Regions from separate parts of the Yersinia hibernica genome, predicted to be linked through region 2. Evidence: predicted binding sites of a transcription regulator. Region 2 holds the regulator's gene; each other region holds the start of a gene.

Region 1 (6,325 bases), 570 kb from region 2:
CTGTGCAACATTGCTGGGAAGTTGGAGATAAACCGGGCGTCGCTGGGATAATGCAGCCACTAACACGCGGTCGATTTCTGCCACAGCATTTTCAGCCGTCAAACTGGTTTGTGCGCAGCTAATCTCTTTCGCCATATGAGCAAAATGGCCAAAATCGCCGTCACCTAATGAGTGGTGGAGCAACAGACCAGCCTGTTGTGAAGGTAAGGCCGGGGTACCGACAATATGAATGACTGGAAGATATTCAGCATAACTGCCAGCAATACCATTGATAGCACTTAACTCCCCGACCCCCACTGTGGTAAGCAATGCAGCCGCAGGCATGACTCGGGCATAACCATCCGCAGCATAGGCGGCATTAAGCTCATTAGCACATCCCATCCATTGGATAATCGGGTGGCTAATAACATGGTCTAGAAAGTGAAGATTAAAATCACCAGGAACACCAAAGAGATGCCGGATACCCACTTGTGCCAGTCGATCCAGTAAATAGTCTGCGACCTTATAGTGACTCACCATGACCACACCACCTTAATGATTATTATTGTCAAACAAGTATTATGCAAAACATAAATAAATCTAATGTTTTATAATTATTAATTAGCTTGCGTGGTGTAACTATTTTCTGACATCTCATTTCCGTTAATACTGGATATAAGCTCTGTGATCGCGCTAGCTTATGCCATCAGTGGAAACGTATACATTAAAGTGCGGTTTACTTTTATTAATAAGGAGCATCATGGTCTATCAGGCAGCGTCCTCCCGCTATCAGGAGATGGAATATCACCGTTGTGGCCGTAGCGGATTAATGCTGCCGGCCATTTCTCTTGGTCTGTGGCACAATTTTGGCGATAACACACTATATGAAAATAGCCGTAATTTGATTCATCGCGCTTTTGACCATGGTATTACCCATTTTGATTTAGCCAATAACTACGGCCCACCGCCCGGTTCAGCCGAGCTGAACTTCGGCCGGATCCTGCATCAAGATCTGCGCCCTTATCGTGACGAACTGATTATTTCATCCAAAGCGGGTTACACCATGTGGCCCGGCCCTTATGGTGATTGGGGTTCAAAGAAGTATCTGATTGCCAGTATCAATCAAAGCCTACAACGTATGGGTTTGGATTATGTTGATATCTTTTACCACCATCGCCCTGACCCTAATACCCCGTTGACAGAAACCATGGCGGCACTGGATTTGCTGGTGCGTCAGGGCAAAGCGCTGTATATCGGCCTGTCTAACTACCCCGCAGCACAAATGCGCCAAGCCTGTGACATTCTCGCGCAACTCGGCACCCCTTGCCTCATTCATCAACCCAAATACTCCATGTTTGAGCGCGGGATTGAAGCCGATTTGCAGGATACATTGGATGAATATGGCGTCGGGTCTATTGCTTTCTCGCCCTTGGCTGGCGGTTTATTAACTGACCGCTATTTAGCCGGTATCCCATTGGACTCACGGGCAGCCAGCGACAGTAAGTTCCTTAATCCTGAGCAACTTTCAGTAGAAAAGTTGGCTAAAGTTCGCCAATTGAATGAACTGGCACTGGATCGTGGGCAGAAATTGTCACAGATGTCTTTAGCTTGGGTGTTACGCGGGGGCCGGGTAACGTCAGCACTGATTGGTGCCAGTAAAACCAGTCAAATTGATGATGCCGTCGGCATGTTGGCCAATAGCGAATTCAGTGATACAGAAATAAAAACCATTGAAGACATATTAGTGTAAACGTTCTCTTTTCGTCCTCAACAGGGGTGCCAGGCCCCTGTTACCGCCTTTCATTCACTCAGCCCACAGATAAATCCTAAATAGATATTTTACAGTTTTATCCGAATCTCAGCGGGCGGCTTACTATTTAAGATAACGCCATAGCCCATAAGGTCAGGCAAGGATAAATAATGTTTACAATGCTAAAGCTAAGTGTCGTGAGGCCGAGAAGAATAAGGCCGCTGCTGCTCATAACCCTATTAGCTTGGTTCCCGCTGATTCCGATGGCCAATGCCGAGAGTATTGAGTTGCTACCCAGTATTTCTTTACACATTGGCGAGCAAGATAACAGCGGTAATTATTGGGATGGTTATGACTGGCGTGACCGCCAATGGTGGCATGACCATCAAGGGCGAGATTTAGGCGAGCGTAATCGTCATGGTCATTATTGGGATGGATACCGTTGGCAAGATAGAGATTGGTGGAAAAAAAACTATTACTATCGCGAAGGGCGCTATTGGAAATATGACAAGCATTATGATAAGCATGGTAAAAAACACCATCGCGGCAAAGGCCACGGTCATCATCATGACAACTAAATGAAATACTCCGGTGGGTTTGTATCCACAACCCGCCCGAGTGATAAATTAAAGCAGACTGATGAGCAGATAAGCATTTAATCCAATCACCACCAGTACAATCAGCTGCCCCAAAACCTGAATCAGTTTTGAGTTAGTCATATCGCCCATTAATTCTTTATTGCCAGTAAAGGCCAGCAATGGCACCAGCGCCAAAGCAATACCAAAACTCAGCAAGACTTGGCTCATGACCAATATCCGCGTCGCATCCATTCCCATCAAAATTACAATAAATGAGGGCAACATGGTGACGGAACGCCGCAGCCAAATAGGGATGTAAAACCGGACAAAACCCTGCATAACCACTTGACCGGCTAAGGTGCCGACCACCGTGGATGACAACCCGGCGGCCACTAAGCTCAGGCCAAAAATGGTCGCCGCGGCATTACCCAACAGTGGCTGTAAGGTTAAATAAGCTTGCTCAATCTCAGCAATACTGCCGTAGCCGTTGAAATGGAATGCTGCCGCAGCAGTCGCCATCATCGCCAGATTGACGAAACCTGCAATCGTCATGGCAATGGCGACATCCAATTTGGTCGAGGCATAACGATCCGCTTTAGAATTTTCCCCGGCAGTTTGTGTCAATGATGAATGCAAATATATGACGTGCGGCATAATAGTGGCACCCAATACCCCGGCGGCCAAAAATACCGCATCCCGATTAGGTAAGTCGGGGATAAGCATCCCTCTGCCTAATGCCGCTATTTCAGGGCGCGAGAAAACCAGCTCCACAATATAAGCGGCGGCAACAAACAGCAGCAAGCCACCGATAACCAACTCAAGGGGTTTTTGCCCGCGCTTTTGCAACATGAGAATAAGGAAAGTCGCGATACCGGTTAGCACCGCCCCCTCGAGTAGCGTCACTCCCAATAGCAATTTGAACCCAATGGCGGCCCCAATAAACTCGGCCAAGTCAGTTGCCATTGCAATTATTTCGGCTTGCACCCAATAAGCCCATACCGCAGGGCGCGGAAAGCGGTCACGGATATGTTCAGCCAGGTTTTTACCGGTAGCAATACCGAGCTTGGCGGAAAGAAGTTGGATAAGCATGGCCATGATATTGGCCCAAACCACCACCCACAATAGGGTGTAACCGAATGAAGCACCGGCCTGAATATTGGTGGCAAAGTTGCCGGGATCAATGTAGCCAATAGCGGCGATAAAAGCCGGCCCCATCAGGGAGAGTTTAATCCTCCTTGATGTACGGCGGGGCGTATCGACAGCACGACTATCCAACATTCAATATTACCCTTGGAGAATTTACGGCTACTTATTATCATCAATAATATATAAATGATAATAATTATCAAGCGCATTTAGAAAAGCGAAATTTATCACTCTGATAGCTAATACCGCATAATCTGCCAAGGCGTCACCGTCAGTTGCCAGTTTTCGCAAAATTGGATGAAAACTGCATCGCAATTTCCGAGACCGAACACTACAATTATTCAAACTAGCATATTTACACTATCGCTGTAGCATATTATTAACATGCTATTTTTTGTGATCAACCCCACTAATTTGTTTGCATTTATGAAAGTGAATTTCTATATTTGCAACATACATCTCGTTTTTAATGTAGCCGTTACATAAAATGACCACCGAAATCTAGACTGCCTCTAATTTGGAGCACATACATGTCCCATATTTTACAGTTTGCGTTGGCCTTAGTTGTGGTGGCCATATTAGCATTAGCGATCTGTAAGGATCGTAAAAGCATCCGCATTCGGTTTGTTATTCAATTGTTAGTTATTGAGGTGCTGTTAGCGTACTTCTTCCTTCATTCGGAAGTTGGATTAGGTTTTGTGAAAGGATTCGCCGGCTTATTCGACAAATTATTGGGATTCGCCGCTACCGGCACCGATTTTGTCTTCGGCAATATGGGGGATAAAGGTCTCGCGTTCTTCTTCTTAAGAGTGCTGTGCCCTATCGTCTTTATTTCTGCGCTGATTGGTATTCTGCAATACATTAAAGTGCTGCCCGTCGTTATTCGCATCATTGGTACTTTGTTGTCCAAAATCAATGGCATGGGTAAGTTAGAATCATTCAACGCAGTCAGTTCACTGATTCTGGGCCAGTCTGAAAACTTTATCGCCTATAAAGATATTCTGGGCAGAATGTCTGAAAAACGCATGTACACCATGGCGGCAACAGCAATGTCGACAGTCTCCATGTCGATTGTGGGTGCTTACATGTCAATGCTGGACGCAAAATTTGTGGTCGCAGCACTGGTGCTTAACATGTTCAGTACCTTTATCGTGTTGTCGTTAATCAACCCGTATAAAGCAGAAGATGAAGAAGAGTTGCAACTAAGCAATCTGCATGAAGGCCAAAGCTTCTTTGAAATGCTGGGTGAATACATCCTAGCTGGTTTCAAAGTCGCCATTATCGTTGCGGCCATGTTGATTGGTTTCATTGCATTGATTGCAGCAATGAATGCACTGTTCAGCCTGCTGTTCGGCATCAGCTTCCAGGGTATTTTGGGTTATGTCTTCTTCCCATTTGCCTGGGTGATGGGTATTCCTGCTCACGAAGCCTTGCAAGTGGGCGGCATTATGGCAACCAAACTGGTTTCTAACGAATTTGTGGCAATGATGGACTTGCAGAAAGTGGCATCTGAATTGTCACCACGCAGTGTGGGGATTCTGTCTGTATTCCTGGTTTCATTCGCTAACTTCTCTTCTATCGGTATCGTAGCCGGTGCGATTAAAGGCCTGAATGAACACCAAGGTAATGTGGTTTCTCGTTTTGGTCTGAAACTGCTGTACGGCTCTACACTGGTCAGTGTGCTGTCCGCCTCTATTGCGGGCCTGGTACTCTAAGTATCAGAAAAAAAATCCCTAAAGAGGCGCTACGGCGCCTTTTTTTATGCCTGTGATTCACAGTCAAACCATTCACTCCAATGATACCTTATGGGGAGCTAGCAGGCCGGGAGTATAAGTAAGTCAGATTGTGCGCCATGCACACTTTTATCGCGTTGATTTGTATTGGATATTGCTATTTAGATTAATGCTGATGCGTTTCACTCGAACCTGAGCGCAAGCATTGCTCAAAATTGACATGCAACTTTGTCTTGTCCACGAGATATTGGCTCGTATGAACTTCTGAGTTTAGGGGGGAATGGTTAAGATACTTGCTATAATGGTGGGTCGTGCGGGATTCGAACCTGCGACCAATTGATTAAAAGTCAACTGCTCTACCAACTGAGCTAACGACCCATTATATATAACTGAAAGTACAGAAGTGGTGGGCGATACCAGATTCGAACTGATGACCCCCTCCGTGTAAAGGAGATGCTCTACCAACTGAGCTAATCGCCCACTTCTATGACTGTAATGCTGTAAAACAATGAGCGATGAGTGGTGGGCGATACCAGATTCGAACTGATGACCCCCTCCGTGTAAAGGAGATGCTCTACCAACTGAGCTAATCGCCCTCATCTATCTCACTTAATGCTTGTATTTCATTGACTTCACAACGCGTCGAGTTTGGTGGGCGATACCAGATTCGAACTGATGACCCCCTCCGTGTAAAGGAGATGCTCTACCAACTGAGCTAATCGCCCCGCCGTGTTGTTGGAGTCGCATTATAGGGATAGTTCGAAGTGAGTCAACGGTTTTTAAAACGAAAACAATCGTTCGCCGCAAATTTAAACAGGATGCGATATTTATCGCCGCTGTAGGCACTTCTTTAGCCGGATCTATCAGTAATCATCAATTGCATGCCGGTAACATCGTTGAGGAATTACCTCATGGTGGTAGAATGTCGCCTACTTTTTCGAATTTACAGCAACAGCCAGCGTTTGTTAGCTGGCGCAGCGTAATAAGGCATCGCACCCAATGAAAATTAAAACCCGTTTTGCCCCCAGCCCTACTGGCTATCTGCACGTAGGTGGCGCACGTACTGCGCTCTATTCCTGGTTATTCACCCGCCATTTAGGTGGTGAATTTGTTCTGCGCATTGAAGACACTGACCTTGA
Region 2 (6,325 bases):
AACACCACTTCGGTTCAGTTCTATGAGCGTAAAAGTTATCTGAACCCATGCTTGGATTCTTCAAAACGCTTTGTCGACAAAGTGATTGGCGAAATGGCCCAGATGCACAAAGAAGCGGGGATGCCGCTGACCACCTGGCATTTCGGCGGTGATGAGGCGAAAAACATTCGTCTGGGTGCCGGGTTCCAGGATAAAAATAGCCCGCTTGAGCCGGGTAAAGGCATCATTGATAAGAGTGTGGAAGATAAGCCGTGGGCCAAATCACAGGTATGTCAGGATTGGGTCAAGCAAGGCAAAGTTCAGGATGTTGAGCACCTTTCCAGCCACTTTGCCATTGAAGTCAGCAAGCTGGTTAATGCCCATGGCATCGAAAAAATGCAAGCCTGGCAAGATGGTTTGAAAGATGCCAAAGATGCCAAAGCCTTTGCCACCAAACGGGTTGGCGTTAACTTCTGGGATACTCTCTATTGGGGCGGTGCCGATTCCATCAATGATTGGGCCAACAAAGGTTATGAAGTGGTGGCCTCAAATCCGGATTACGTTTATTTCGATATGCCGTATGAAGTTAACCCAAATGAACGCGGTTACTACTGGGCCACTCGTTTTAATGATGAAGCTAAAGTCTTTAGTTTCGCCCCCGATAACATGCCACAAAATGCTGAAACTTCGGTTGACCGCGACGGTAATCACTTCAGTGCGAAGAGTGATAAGCCATGGCCGGGTGTGCACGGTATTTCTGGGCAATCGTGGAATGAAACCGTGCGGACGGATGAGCAAATGGAGTACATGATTTTCCCACGGGTATTACCTCTGGCTGAACGGGCCTGGCATCGTGCTTCTTGGGAGCAGGATTATAAAGCGGGTCGCGAGTACAGCGGCGCAACGCACATGGTTGATACCAAAGCGTTAAATGCCGATTGGCAGCTATTTGCTAATCTCATGGGTCAACGCGAACTGGCAAAATTGGATAAAGCCGGTATTGCATACCGCTTGCCGGTGCCGGGGGCGCGTGTTGTCAACGGTGTATTGGAAGCCAATATCTCCTTGCCGGGGCTGATTATTGAGTATTCCACTGATGGCGGCCAGCAATGGCACAAATATGATGCCAAGGTTCAGCCTAAAATCAGCGGTGACATGCTGATCCGCTCGAGCAGCCCGGATGGTAAACGTAGTAGCCGCGCGGAGCCGGTTAAAGTTTGATTTTTGTTTTAAACCGCTGTGTCTGATGTTAACTCCTGTTTATCCGATTTTTAGGTAAACATTATTAAGTGAAGTTGAGTTGATGGTTTTCCCCCGGCAAGTCCGGGGTTTTTTTTTGCGTTAGATTTATTTTATGCAGGGAATTGTGGGCGGAGGGTATAAATAATAATGACCACCTGACTCCCGACCGAGGTTATCTCGGATAGCTGGGCGGGAAAGGCGGCCATCTTGCGGATGGGGTATGTTCTGGTCCGGATTAAAAACACACCCTAAGGCTATTGGGTACTTAAAATCTCAGTGCTTAAAATCTCTATACTTTATCGTGCGCAGACTCATTTTCACGGCAATCGCCGGTTTCACAGTGGCCGTACAGATACAGGCTGTGATTGGTCAGCTTGATACCATGCTGTTTAGCAATTTCACGTTGAAGTGACTCAATGGATTCATTACTAAACTCAATCACTTTACCGCAATCCAGGCAAATCAGGTGATCGTGATGATGCTGCTGCGTCAGCTCAAAGACTGATTTGCCGCCCTCGAAATTATGGCGGGTAACAATACCGGCATCATCAAATTGATTTAGGACTCGATACACCGTCGCCAAACCAATTTCTTCACCGATATCGATCAGCTTTTTATAAAGATCTTCCGCGCTGACGTGGTGGCATGCCGGGTCTTGCAACACTTCCAGAATCTTAAGCCGGGGCAGTGTTACTTTAAGGCCAGCGTTTTTTAAGGCTTTGTTGTTGTCAGTCATGCGGATTCAGTCCTGTTACTATCGATTCAAATTAAGGCTGTTCAGCCTATGACATCCGTGGCGCAATAATTACAATTGCGTCTCATTATAGAACTGCTAGCCCCAAATGAAAACCGTGGTTGTTAACAAAGGTATAATTGCACACTTTGTCAGATTAATCATGCAATGTATTGATGAATGGGATTGTTGCATCATTTAAGTATATGGCCGCCAGACGTAACGTTACAAATTTGTAGCGGTTTATTTTCATTTTGCGCGGATGAAGATGCGGATTTGTGGGTGGCTTAACAGAGTATGGCGAGTGTGGGGCGGTAACGAAAACGCGCGGCAATGTAGAACATCAACCTCGCGTTTCCGATTTACCCGTTACACTTCAAGCGGCAAGGCGTTGGTTGCCTGGCTGCTTCTTGAAGGATTTAGCGGGCATGACAAATTAGCCTGCGATCTCGGCCAAATTCAGTTCTTCACTGATTTGTTTTACCCAAGCTTGCACACGTTCATTGGTCAGTTCTGGTTGTCTGTCTTCATCAATGGCTAAACCAATAAAGTGATCATCATCCGCTAAGCCTTTGGAGGCTTCGAAGTGATAGCCGGCGGTTGGCCAGTGGCCGACGATTGCAGCACCGCGCGGTTCAATAATATCGCGCACGGTTCCCATCGCATCACAGAAATATTCTGCATAGTCTTCCTGATCACCACAACCAAACAAGGCGACCAGTTTGCCATTGAAATCAATCTCTTCCAGTGTCGGGAAGAAATCATCCCAATCGCACTGGGCTTCACCGTAATACCAGGTTGGGATCCCGATCAGCAAAATATCGAAGCCTTCCAAATCTTCTTTGCTGCTTTTGGCAATGTCGTGAACCTCAGCAACCTCTTTGCCCAGTTGCTTTTGGATCATCTTGGCAATGTTTTCGGTATTGCCAGTATCGCTGCCAAAGAAAATGCCTACAGTTGCCATATAACTTAATACCTTTTAAATTCAAATAATTGTGAAAATTACCAAGCACTCTGCCCGATAATATAACACATGTATAGGGCGATATAATGCCAGAAAATCTCGCCATGCCGATATCAAGTTTATGCGATATTAAATTTTTGTGAGTCGCTCAACCTTATAACACCATTGCCGATAACCTTCGTGTAACTGAAAGGTTGCAATTTGCGGTGCCAGGGGGAGAACCATCAGATGAAAGTCTGCTGGGAAAGGAGTTGTCGTGAGCTGTATGGAGCGTCCTTTATTGCTTTTCGGTCATCAAATAACACCCGAGCGTCTAACGGTAACTATCCGATATATAAGGGGAACGAGCATGCAGTTGTTAAGAAATATTACTATCAGAGCCGCACTACTTTGGGTACTTGGGGCATTTTGCCTGCTATGGGGTGGGGTATCCGCTTATACATTGTTATCACTGAACCAACTGACACAATCCTCTAATGCTAATAGCGTGTTGGTGGAAAACATGAATTTGGTGAATCAGGGGACGGAACAATACTTTCGGATGGTGACACGCCTTGCCCGTGCAGTGGATTATCGTCAGAGCGGTAACCTGACCGATGCCGATAAAGAACTTAAATCATCCAATGTAGCACTTGAGAATCTGAAAAAAGCGCTAGCGCAGTTTAAAGCCATTGACCATGCACAGCTTGACCCCGCGTTAGTCAGTGCCGTGATTAATGGGTGGAGTGGATTAATTGAGCAAGGTGTTATGCCGCTTTATCAGGCGGCGATGGATAATAATAGTGCGGTTTATCAAGATGTAGCGAAAAAGACCGTCCCCGCGCTGAGCCGCCAATATGGTTCTGTGGCGGAGAGTTTTAATCAGGCGGCATCAAAGGCCATTGGGGTGGCTAAAGAGCAATTTACGCATCTGACAAAAGTGAGCAGCATGATATTAATTGCTGCTTTGGTGGCAGGATTAGTGATTTTATTGGCAACAGACCGCTATCTGCTCGTCAACATGGTTCGCCCATTGGATGATATCCGCGCCCATTTTCGGGTGATTGCTTCAGGCCAACTGGGTCAGCCCATTGCTGATTTTGGCCGCAACTGTGTCGGGCAATTATTTCCGCTGCTGCGTGATGTGCAAGGCAGCTTGGTGAATACGGTCAAAGCTATCCGTAACAGCACTGATGGGATTTATCACGGGGCGGCAGAAATTTCTGCTGGCAATACGGATTTATCATCACGCACGGAGCAGCAGGCGGCGGCATTGGAACAGACGGCTGCCAGCATGGAGCAGTTAACCGCCACGGTAAAACACAATGCAGATAATGCCCATCATGCCAGCCAATTGGCGGCAAATGCTTCTATTACGGCGAAAAAAGGCGGAGCGCTGGTGGCCGATGTGGTGCATACCATGGATGAGATTTCGGCCAGTTCACGCAAAATCGCGGAAATCACAACTGTGATTAACAGTATAGCTTTCCAGACTAATATTCTGGCGCTGAATGCTGCTGTGGAAGCGGCCCGGGCGGGGGAGCAAGGTCGTGGTTTCGCCGTGGTCGCCAGTGAAGTACGCAATCTTGCCCAGCGTAGTGCGCAGGCGGCAAAAGAGATTGATAGTTTAATCACGGAGTCAGTGAACCGGGTGAGCAGCGGTTCCGCATTGGTAGAAAGTGCTGGGGTAACGATGGATGAAATTGTCCGCTCCATCACTAATGTTACTGATCTGATGGGGGAAATTGCTTCTGCCTCTGATGAGCAAAGTAAAGGGATAGCTCAGGTCGGGCAGGCGGTGGCTGAAATGGACAGTGTGACTCAGCAAAATGCCGCATTAGTACAAGAAGCTTCCCGTGCGGCGGCTTCACTTGAGGAACAAGCGACTCAGCTAAACCAAGCGGTGGCGGTGTTTAAATTGCGCGCAGAAGATGCGCAGGCAAAAGCGACGGTTAAGCCGCGGGTCAAGATACTGGTGGCGACGCCGGTGACCAAGGTGGATAACCATGCCAACTGGGAAACGTTCTAATCCGGTGTGTTTAAATTTAGGGTGAGGATATTGGCGTGGCGCAATCACTTACGCCACGCCGTCGTGATAACCGGTAGGGTTAAAACCCTTCTTGTGAGTGCGCTAATTGAGCCAGCAACATCTGTTCAATCAGTTCACTGCGGCTGATGTTACGCTGCTCAGCAAGGCTGTTGAGAGCATCGACGGCATCGGCATTAATCTTCAGTTCCACGCGTCGTAAGCCACGTACTTTATCGCGCCGTAGTTGATTTCGCTTATTAATTCTAAGCTGTTCATCACGGGATAATGGGTTTGTTTTCGGGCGCCCCGGACGGCGTTCATCTGCGAACAGATCCAGCGTCGTGCGGTCCGTTTGTTCTTTTGCCATAGGTAGCGGTACTACAAGGGATTTACATCAGAAATTTCTGACGATTCGGTTTACACGTTTCAGGCCGGTAGTTTTCTGATTTGAAGCGGCGAATAACACCGCGACTCCAATCCATTAGGGTATGAACCAACAGCCTGAATTTGCATTTGCCACCACACTGCGCAGCAAATTTATAGCGCGCCATAATACCCCAGCCAACCGAGCAACGACAATGGTTTACTGCGATTAGATTGGGCTAATTCATTCTTTTTTGCACAATTTTTCCACAGGAAATACATTTCTTTTCCCCAGGGTATGATTTTTAATCAACATCCAGCGCGCAAGGACGTTTTTTATTCTGCGCTATTTTTCGCCAGCATTGTCATCATCAATAAAACGGTGAATTGCACGTAATACCGAATCTGGTTTTTCTGCATGGACCCAGTGACCGGTTCCGGCAACAACATAGGCACGGGCTTGTGGAAATTGACGGGCAATCTCAGCGCGATAACTATCCTGAATATAGGGCGATAACTCACCGCGAATAAACAAAATAGGGTGGGGCGAGGGTGCAATAGGTTGCCAGCCGACAATATTTTCGTATTGCTCCCATAATGCCGGAGCATTAAAACGCCACTCGCCGTGGTGGAATGATTTCAATAAGAATTGAATAACGCCCTCTTCCTTGATTAATGCGCGCATCAGTTGAGCGGCTTCCTGGCGCTGAGTCACCCCTGCGGCACTGACAGCATTAATTGCGGCGAAAATCTGGTCATGACGGCGGACTTGATAATTGATGGGGGCGATATCTATGGCGATCAGTTTTTCAATGCGATCGGGGGCAATGGCGGTCATTGCCATCGCCACTTTTCCCCCCATGGAATGGCCGATAATTATCGCTTTTTCTAGCGCGAGATTATCCATCAGTTCTAGCACATCCTGCGCCATCGCGGGATAATTCACTTCCGGCGTGCGGGGGGATAAACCGTGGTCACGTAAATCGACCTGAATCACATCATGGTCTTTATGTAAGTCGCGAGCCAGCACCCCGAG
Region 3 (6,325 bases), 570 kb from region 2:
TATTGGGGCAGAATTACCACATTGGCAATCTGCACGGCGGCCACAGAAAGAGCTGCTATCCGGGCATTTTTGCTCTCTGGCTCCGATAGACTCAGATAAACATGAAGAATCTTTATATCAGAGCTACCATCTGATAGCCGATGCCAGTGACTGGACCTATTTTTATTGTGAGCGGCCAGAAAATAAAGATGATTTCCAGCAATACCTACAGACATTAATCAGTGCTAAAGATGCTGTCCACTATACAGTGATGGGGACACAATCAGGTTTGGCATTAGGGACGGTAGGTTTACAACGGATTGATGAAAAAAATGGAGTGATTGAAATTGGTTCGGTTAATTGGTCGCCGCGCTTAAAACGCCATTCCGCGGGAACTGAGGCTATCTATTTGCTATTACATTATATATTCGACAAATTAGGCTATCGCCGTTGTGAGTGGAAATGTGATTCATTGAACGGGCCGTCAAATGCGGCGGCAATGCGATTTGGCTTTCAGTATGAAGGGCAATTTCGCCAGGCGATTGTGACTAAAGGGCGTAATAGAGACACTAATTGGTATTCCATAACAGCCCATGAATGGCCACTTATTAAGCAGACGTTTAACAATTGGCTGGACAGCGAAAACTTTGATAGTGAGGGTAAGCAAAAGCGGCGTTTACAGGATTTAAGAATCAGCTGTTAATGGTAACCGGCTTAATTAAGGTTGGCGCTATCTAATTGTTTATAATGGTTATTTTTAATTATCGCCTTTGCTTAAAAAATAATCAAGAAAGGTAAAGGCGAAATAAAAATTGAGTTTAATGCAGTGAGTGAGGCAGGGGGGTTAATAGTATAGCGTGCTATAAAAAATAATTAGAGTGAAATATGACCAAATCGAAATGTTATATTTTTTTACATTTTGCTATCGCGAATCCTCAGAGTGTCATTATACTGTAATCATCTGGCGGTATTTTTCACACGGTGCACAGCTTAGGCTGTTGTTTATCACTGCGGGGATCGCTAATGGTAAAGTCCATGATTGGGCTGTTAAGAGAAAACCAAAGTTTCACCCACGCGACTCGTAGTGACGAGGGCTTTCCCTCCGACTCTCAAATTACAGCAGTAACGCCATTATTTACCTTTAATATATTAGTGTCATCCTTACTTTCTTTGCCTGTATCAACGTCATGTAATCACTCCCCTTGCGATATTGTTTTCATCCGGCCATTAAGCCGGTGTGTTGACTTTATTCGCATTTTCATTGGCTATCATTGGCTGCAAAGGAAGCCAAAACCTCATCTGTATGTGAAACATAATCGCGCAGATAAATCTGCTGCGGTAGGTGAATCAAACTGAAAGGTGCCACTATGGGAAGACAGAAAGCAGTGATCAAAGCTCGTCGTGAAGCGAAACGCGTAATTAGACGTGATTCACGTAGTCATCGTCAGCGTGAGGAAGAAAATGTGACATCGTTAGTGCAAATGGGCGGTGTTGAATCAATCGGTATGGCACGGGATAGCCGTGATACCTCCGCTATTCAGGCGCGTACACAAGCTCAAGGTCATTACTTATCAGCCATAGAAAGTAAACAACTCATCTTCGCCACCGGTGAGGCGGGGTGTGGTAAAACCTTTATTAGCGCGGCCAAGGCTGCTGAAGCATTAATTCACAAAGAAGTTGATAGGATAATTGTGACGCGGCCTGTATTGCAGGCAGATGAAGACTTGGGATTCTTACCCGGTGATATCTCCGAGAAATTCGCGCCATATTTCCGCCCGGTGTATGACATTCTATTGCGCCGCCTCGGATCATCTTTCATGCAATATTGTTTGCGGCCGGAAATCGGTAAAGTAGAAATTGCGCCTTTCGCTTATATGCGTGGGCGTACCTTTGAGAATGCGGTGGTTATTCTTGATGAAGCACAAAATGTAACCGCCAGCCAAATGAAAATGTTTCTGACCCGCCTCGGTGAGAATGTCACCGTTATCGTGAATGGCGATATTACCCAATGCGATCTACCGCGCGGTGTGAAATCCGGTCTTAGCGATGCACTGGAGCGTTTTGCTGAAGATGATATGATTGGCATCATTCGCTTTGATAAGCAGGATTGTGTCCGCTCTGCACTCTGCCAACGCACTTTAAATGCCTATTCATAACTCAACATTATGAATAGATGATAAAAAAGGGCAAGCGCGACTCACGCTTGCCCTTTGCTATTGATAAATAACCGCTATAACATGATTGTTAACATATAAGCTGCAAACAGCGCCAGATGCGCGGTGCCGTTGAGTACATTGGTTCTGCCGGTAGAAAATGAGATTTGCGACAGAAGCAATACACTGGCCATCACCACGATATGCGGTGCTTCAAGCCCAAAATTCAACTCTTGCCCGGTCAATACTGCAATCAAGGTTACCGCAGGGACAGTCAGTGAAATGGTTGCCAGCACAGAACCGAAAAACAGATTCATGGCCCGCTGTACCTGATTTGCCAGCACCGCTTTTAAAGCACCTAATCCTTCTGGTGACAGGATAAGTAAGGCAATCAGGAAGCCGGTAAATTTAGCCGGTGCATTGAGCTCGGTGAGCAGTGCTTCCAATGGGTTCGCGTCAAATTTTGTCACCGCGATTACCGCAACCAAATGAATCAATAACCAAAATGTGTGCCACAGACTACTGTGAGATGAGGGTTTTCCGTGGTGTGGGTCACTCGGGTCATCCCCCTCGTCTTCATGCTCGTAGACAAACAGGTTCTGATGGGTTTTGGTTTGGATAAGCAAGAAAACACCATACATTGCCGCCGAAATAGCCGCAACAACCAAGGATTGTGCCACGGTAAAGTTACCGTCAGGCAAGGTGCTGGGTAATACCAAGACAATAATGGCCAGCGGGAAGATAGCCATCAGATACTGTTTGATACCGACCAAATTGACATGCTGAGTGGCAAATTTGCGGCCACCAAGCAGCAACGACACACCAACTAATCCCCCAATAACAATCATGATGATTGAATAGAGTGTATCCCTCATCAATGCCGGTGCGGCATCGCCAGTCGCCATCATTGCCGAGATCAAACTGACCTCCAACACCACCACTGACAGACTGAGAATCAAGGAACCGTAGGGTTCACCCAGGCGGTGAGCTAGGACGTCTGCATGGCGCACGACACTGAAAGCACTGCTGAGAATACCGACCAGCGCAATCAGGTTAATCACAATGACAGCGGCAAAATTGCTGGTATCGCCCCAAAGATTAAGAATAACCAGCGCAACAATTGGCAGGATAAGGGAGTATTCGTGATGGCGAGATTTAGATCGGCCAGGATCATTTTGCGACTTCATTTTGGGAACGCTCCTAATAACTTTACTGCATTAAACGGGCATTAGAGCCATTTAACGATAATTAAGCGCCATATTGCAGGCTAAGTAGCTTTAAGACTAACAAATAACAGGGAATTGTCGCAGAAAATTTACAGGGTTTTAACGGGGAAAGGTAGAAAAACGTCATAAAAATGGACACGGCAAAGTCATGTCCATTGATTTTACAAATATTAATGAAATCTAGCCGTCAATGTTATCCATTACTTCATGGCGTTGGTGATGATAATCTTCCTCATTGAGGCCTTCGCGCCAATATGGCACGGCGTACAGTTGCTGGCGTTCACAGCCTTTTTCGCGGCGAAGATAGCGGCGCAGCTGCACTACCAGCTTATCTTCACCGGCCAACCAGAATGTCGCTTCTGCCATCGGCAAATCCAGCGCGCAGAATTGGTTAATCACGTCATCAGTTTTTTCAGTGCCGCCTATGACCCAGCTGAGTTCAACACCTGCCGGTTTCACCAGATTTAGCACATCTTGTGGGGTATCGACGCGAATAATGGCATGACCTTGTGCATGGGCCGGCAGTGTTTCCAACAAGGCGGCAATTGCCGGCAGTGAAGAGGGGTCACCCACCAGATAACTGTATGTCGCCGCTGGCAGCATGGTTTCAGGCCCGCCGGGATTGGTAATTCCCAGCCAATCCCCGGCTTTGGCATGGCGGGCAAAATTGACCGCCGGGCCGCTGTGGTCATGCAGCGCAAATTCAATATCTATCTCACAAAGTTCAGGGCGAATAGCGCGCACAGAATAGGTTCGCACCGTCGGGCGCACATCCGCAGCGGGCCATTGCGGGCCTTTTTCGCCAAGAACCGGTAATTCTGGCTGGGTTTGATGCGCCAATGGCAGGAAAATTTTTAGATGCGCACCAGCACAATCTGCCGGGTAATTTTGCAATGTTGGGCTGTGAAAGGTAATTCGGCGCAAATGTGGCGAACTGTCTACCACCTGTTTGACTTGTACTAGGCGCGGCGGAGTCGGGCGGTATTTGGTTTTTGCTGCTGTTGATTCTGCAGTCACAGTTTATCCCTCTAATCTTATGGTGTTTTATTCTGGGTCATCAGCCAGCATGGCATGGCTTACAAAGAGATGAATTATATCACCAAGAAATGTTAATGATAATTATTTGCATGAAAACAATGTATGGAAAACGAAAATATACATTTGCGCCCATCGAGCAAACGTTTGGCCGGTGAATTTAATGAGACGGTTTTATCACTGGCCCCAAAGGGCAATCCGCTATATTAAAAAGTTATTTAATATAGCGGATTGCATGTTTGAGTCGCGGGTCGGGTAAAATGGGGCCGCTTTGCTAAATATTTATTTTTTTGAAAAATAAGACTATTTTTAAAATCTATGGACTAATATGTTTTTTCTGTTAGCCATTAACTTTTCTTAGTACAAAAAAACATAAGCAACGGTTTTTTTGTCTTTGTTTGTCCCGCTCATTCGCCGTAAATCTATTTATACCTTATGCACTTGCCACTGACCTGTTACGCCATTTGCATTGGGCATATCAATAGAATGAAATGAAAGGGGCTTGGTATGAATTTCCAGCAGCTAAAAATTATTCGGGAATCAGCCCGTTGCAATTACAACCTGACTGAAGTGGCCAATAGCTTATTTACTTCGCAATCTGGCGTTAGCCGCCATATTCGCGAGCTAGAAGAGGAACTGGGTATTGAGATATTTATTCGGCGCGGTAAACGGCTATTAGGAATGACCGAGCCGGGTAAAGAATTGCTGACAGTTGCCGAGCGCATGCTAAATGATGCTAATCAAATCCGTCGGTTAGCGGATGTGTTTAGTAATAATGACAGTGGGCAGCTACATATCGCCACCACACATACTCAAGCGCGTTATAGTTTGCCGCGGGTGATTAAAGAGTTTCGTCTGCTGTATCCGCAGGTAAAATTGGTTATTAGTCAGGGAAATCCGCAAGAAATCGCGGCGATGTTGCAATCTGGTGAAGCTGATATTGGCATTGCCACTGAATTATTGATGAGTGATGAATCTGTGGCGGCGTTTCCTTATTATCGCTGGCATCACGCGATTGTAGTGCCAGAAAATCACCCATTAACACAAGAGCCGAATATCACTCTGGAAACCCTAAGCACCTTGCCCTTAATTACCTATCGGCAAGGAATAACAGGCCGCTCCCGGCTGGATAATGCTTTCAAAAATGCCGGATTAACCCCTGATATCGCCCTGAGCGCGCAGGATTCTGATGTGATTAAAACCTATGTTGAACTGGGCCTGGGGGTGGGGATCTTGGCGGATATGTCTTATGAAACCCATCGTGATAAAGGGTTGGTGCGGCTCAATGCCGAGCATCTGTTTGATGCTAATACCGTGTGGTTAGGGTTAAAACGGGGCCAGTTACAACGTAACTTTATCTGGTTCTTTATCCAGCTGTGTAATCCCACACTGTCCCTGCATGATATTAAAGAGAAAGTATTGGCAGAAGCGCTAGATGAGGCCGCCATTGATTTTGAGATTTAGTGTGGATGTGCGGTGCTGACCCGTCGGGTAACATCGTCAGTCAAGGTCATCATTGTCTGGCGTGAATTGCACCCGCACCTCTGTTCCACCCACTTCCCGTTGACGAATATCACACCGGCCATTTAGGCTCGCGGCCCGGTCTTGCATAATCATCAGGCCATAATGGTTGGGCCGCTGATGGGCTTGGCCAATCCCACAACCATTGTCAGTGATGGACATGACAACATCACCTTGTTCGGTGGTGATGTTCACCGCGGCTTCAGTGGCGTGGGCATGCTTATAGATATTATTTAGTGCTTCGCGGGCGATATTGACCATGTGAATGGCTTGATGGGTAGGAACCGCGTCTGATGGCAAGTTGCAATTGAGAGTGATGGGCAAACCGGCGCGCTCGCTGAATTCATTGACCAATGTTTGCAGTGCGGCCTGTAATGTCGCCTCGTGGAGTTTTAAACGGAAGGTTGTCAG

Evidence for each region. The regulator Fur, encoded in region 2, represses iron uptake genes when iron is present. The targets are predictions, from matches to a motif close to ATAATAATGAGAACNACTATCAA.
Region 1: the regulator Fur is predicted to act here: its motif matches at 3,634-3,656, upstream of D5F51_RS15410 (Nramp family divalent metal transporter).
Region 3: the regulator Fur is predicted to act here: its motif matches at 4,465-4,487, upstream of D5F51_RS09970 (siderophore-interacting protein).

The regions. Positions count from the first base shown of each region.
Region 1 covers NZ_CP032487.1:3,265,096-3,271,420, forward strand. The annotation lists gene D5F51_RS15395 (alpha-keto acid decarboxylase family protein) at 1-519, opposite strand, end outside; gene D5F51_RS15400 (aldo/keto reductase) at 740-1,729, shown strand; gene D5F51_RS15405 (DUF2502 domain-containing protein) at 1,900-2,307, shown strand; gene D5F51_RS15410 (Nramp family divalent metal transporter) at 2,356-3,585, opposite strand; gene D5F51_RS15415 (NupC/NupG family nucleoside CNT transporter) at 3,984-5,168, shown strand; tRNA gene D5F51_RS15420 (tRNA-Lys) at 5,489-5,564, opposite strand; tRNA gene D5F51_RS15425 (tRNA-Val) at 5,591-5,666, opposite strand; tRNA gene D5F51_RS15430 (tRNA-Val) at 5,707-5,782, opposite strand; tRNA gene D5F51_RS15435 (tRNA-Val) at 5,836-5,911, opposite strand; gene gltX (glutamate--tRNA ligase) at 6,186-6,325, shown strand, end outside.
Region 2 covers NZ_CP032487.1:2,695,400-2,701,724, reverse strand. The annotation lists gene D5F51_RS12790 (beta-N-acetylhexosaminidase) at 1-1,200, shown strand, start outside; gene fur (ferric iron uptake transcriptional regulator) at 1,511-1,957, opposite strand; gene fldA (flavodoxin FldA) at 2,391-2,918, opposite strand; gene D5F51_RS12775 (methyl-accepting chemotaxis protein) at 3,268-4,926, shown strand; gene ybfE (LexA regulated protein) at 5,006-5,293, opposite strand; gene ybfF (esterase) at 5,636-6,325, opposite strand, start outside.
Region 3 covers NZ_CP032487.1:2,121,226-2,127,550, reverse strand. The annotation lists gene D5F51_RS09990 (GNAT family N-acetyltransferase) at 1-682, shown strand, start outside; gene phoH (phosphate starvation-inducible protein PhoH) at 1,347-2,135, shown strand; gene chaA (sodium-potassium/proton antiporter ChaA) at 2,210-3,319, opposite strand; gene D5F51_RS09970 (siderophore-interacting protein) at 3,539-4,375, opposite strand; gene cbl (HTH-type transcriptional regulator Cbl) at 4,901-5,857, shown strand; gene narX (nitrate/nitrite two-component system sensor histidine kinase NarX) at 5,894-6,325, opposite strand, start outside.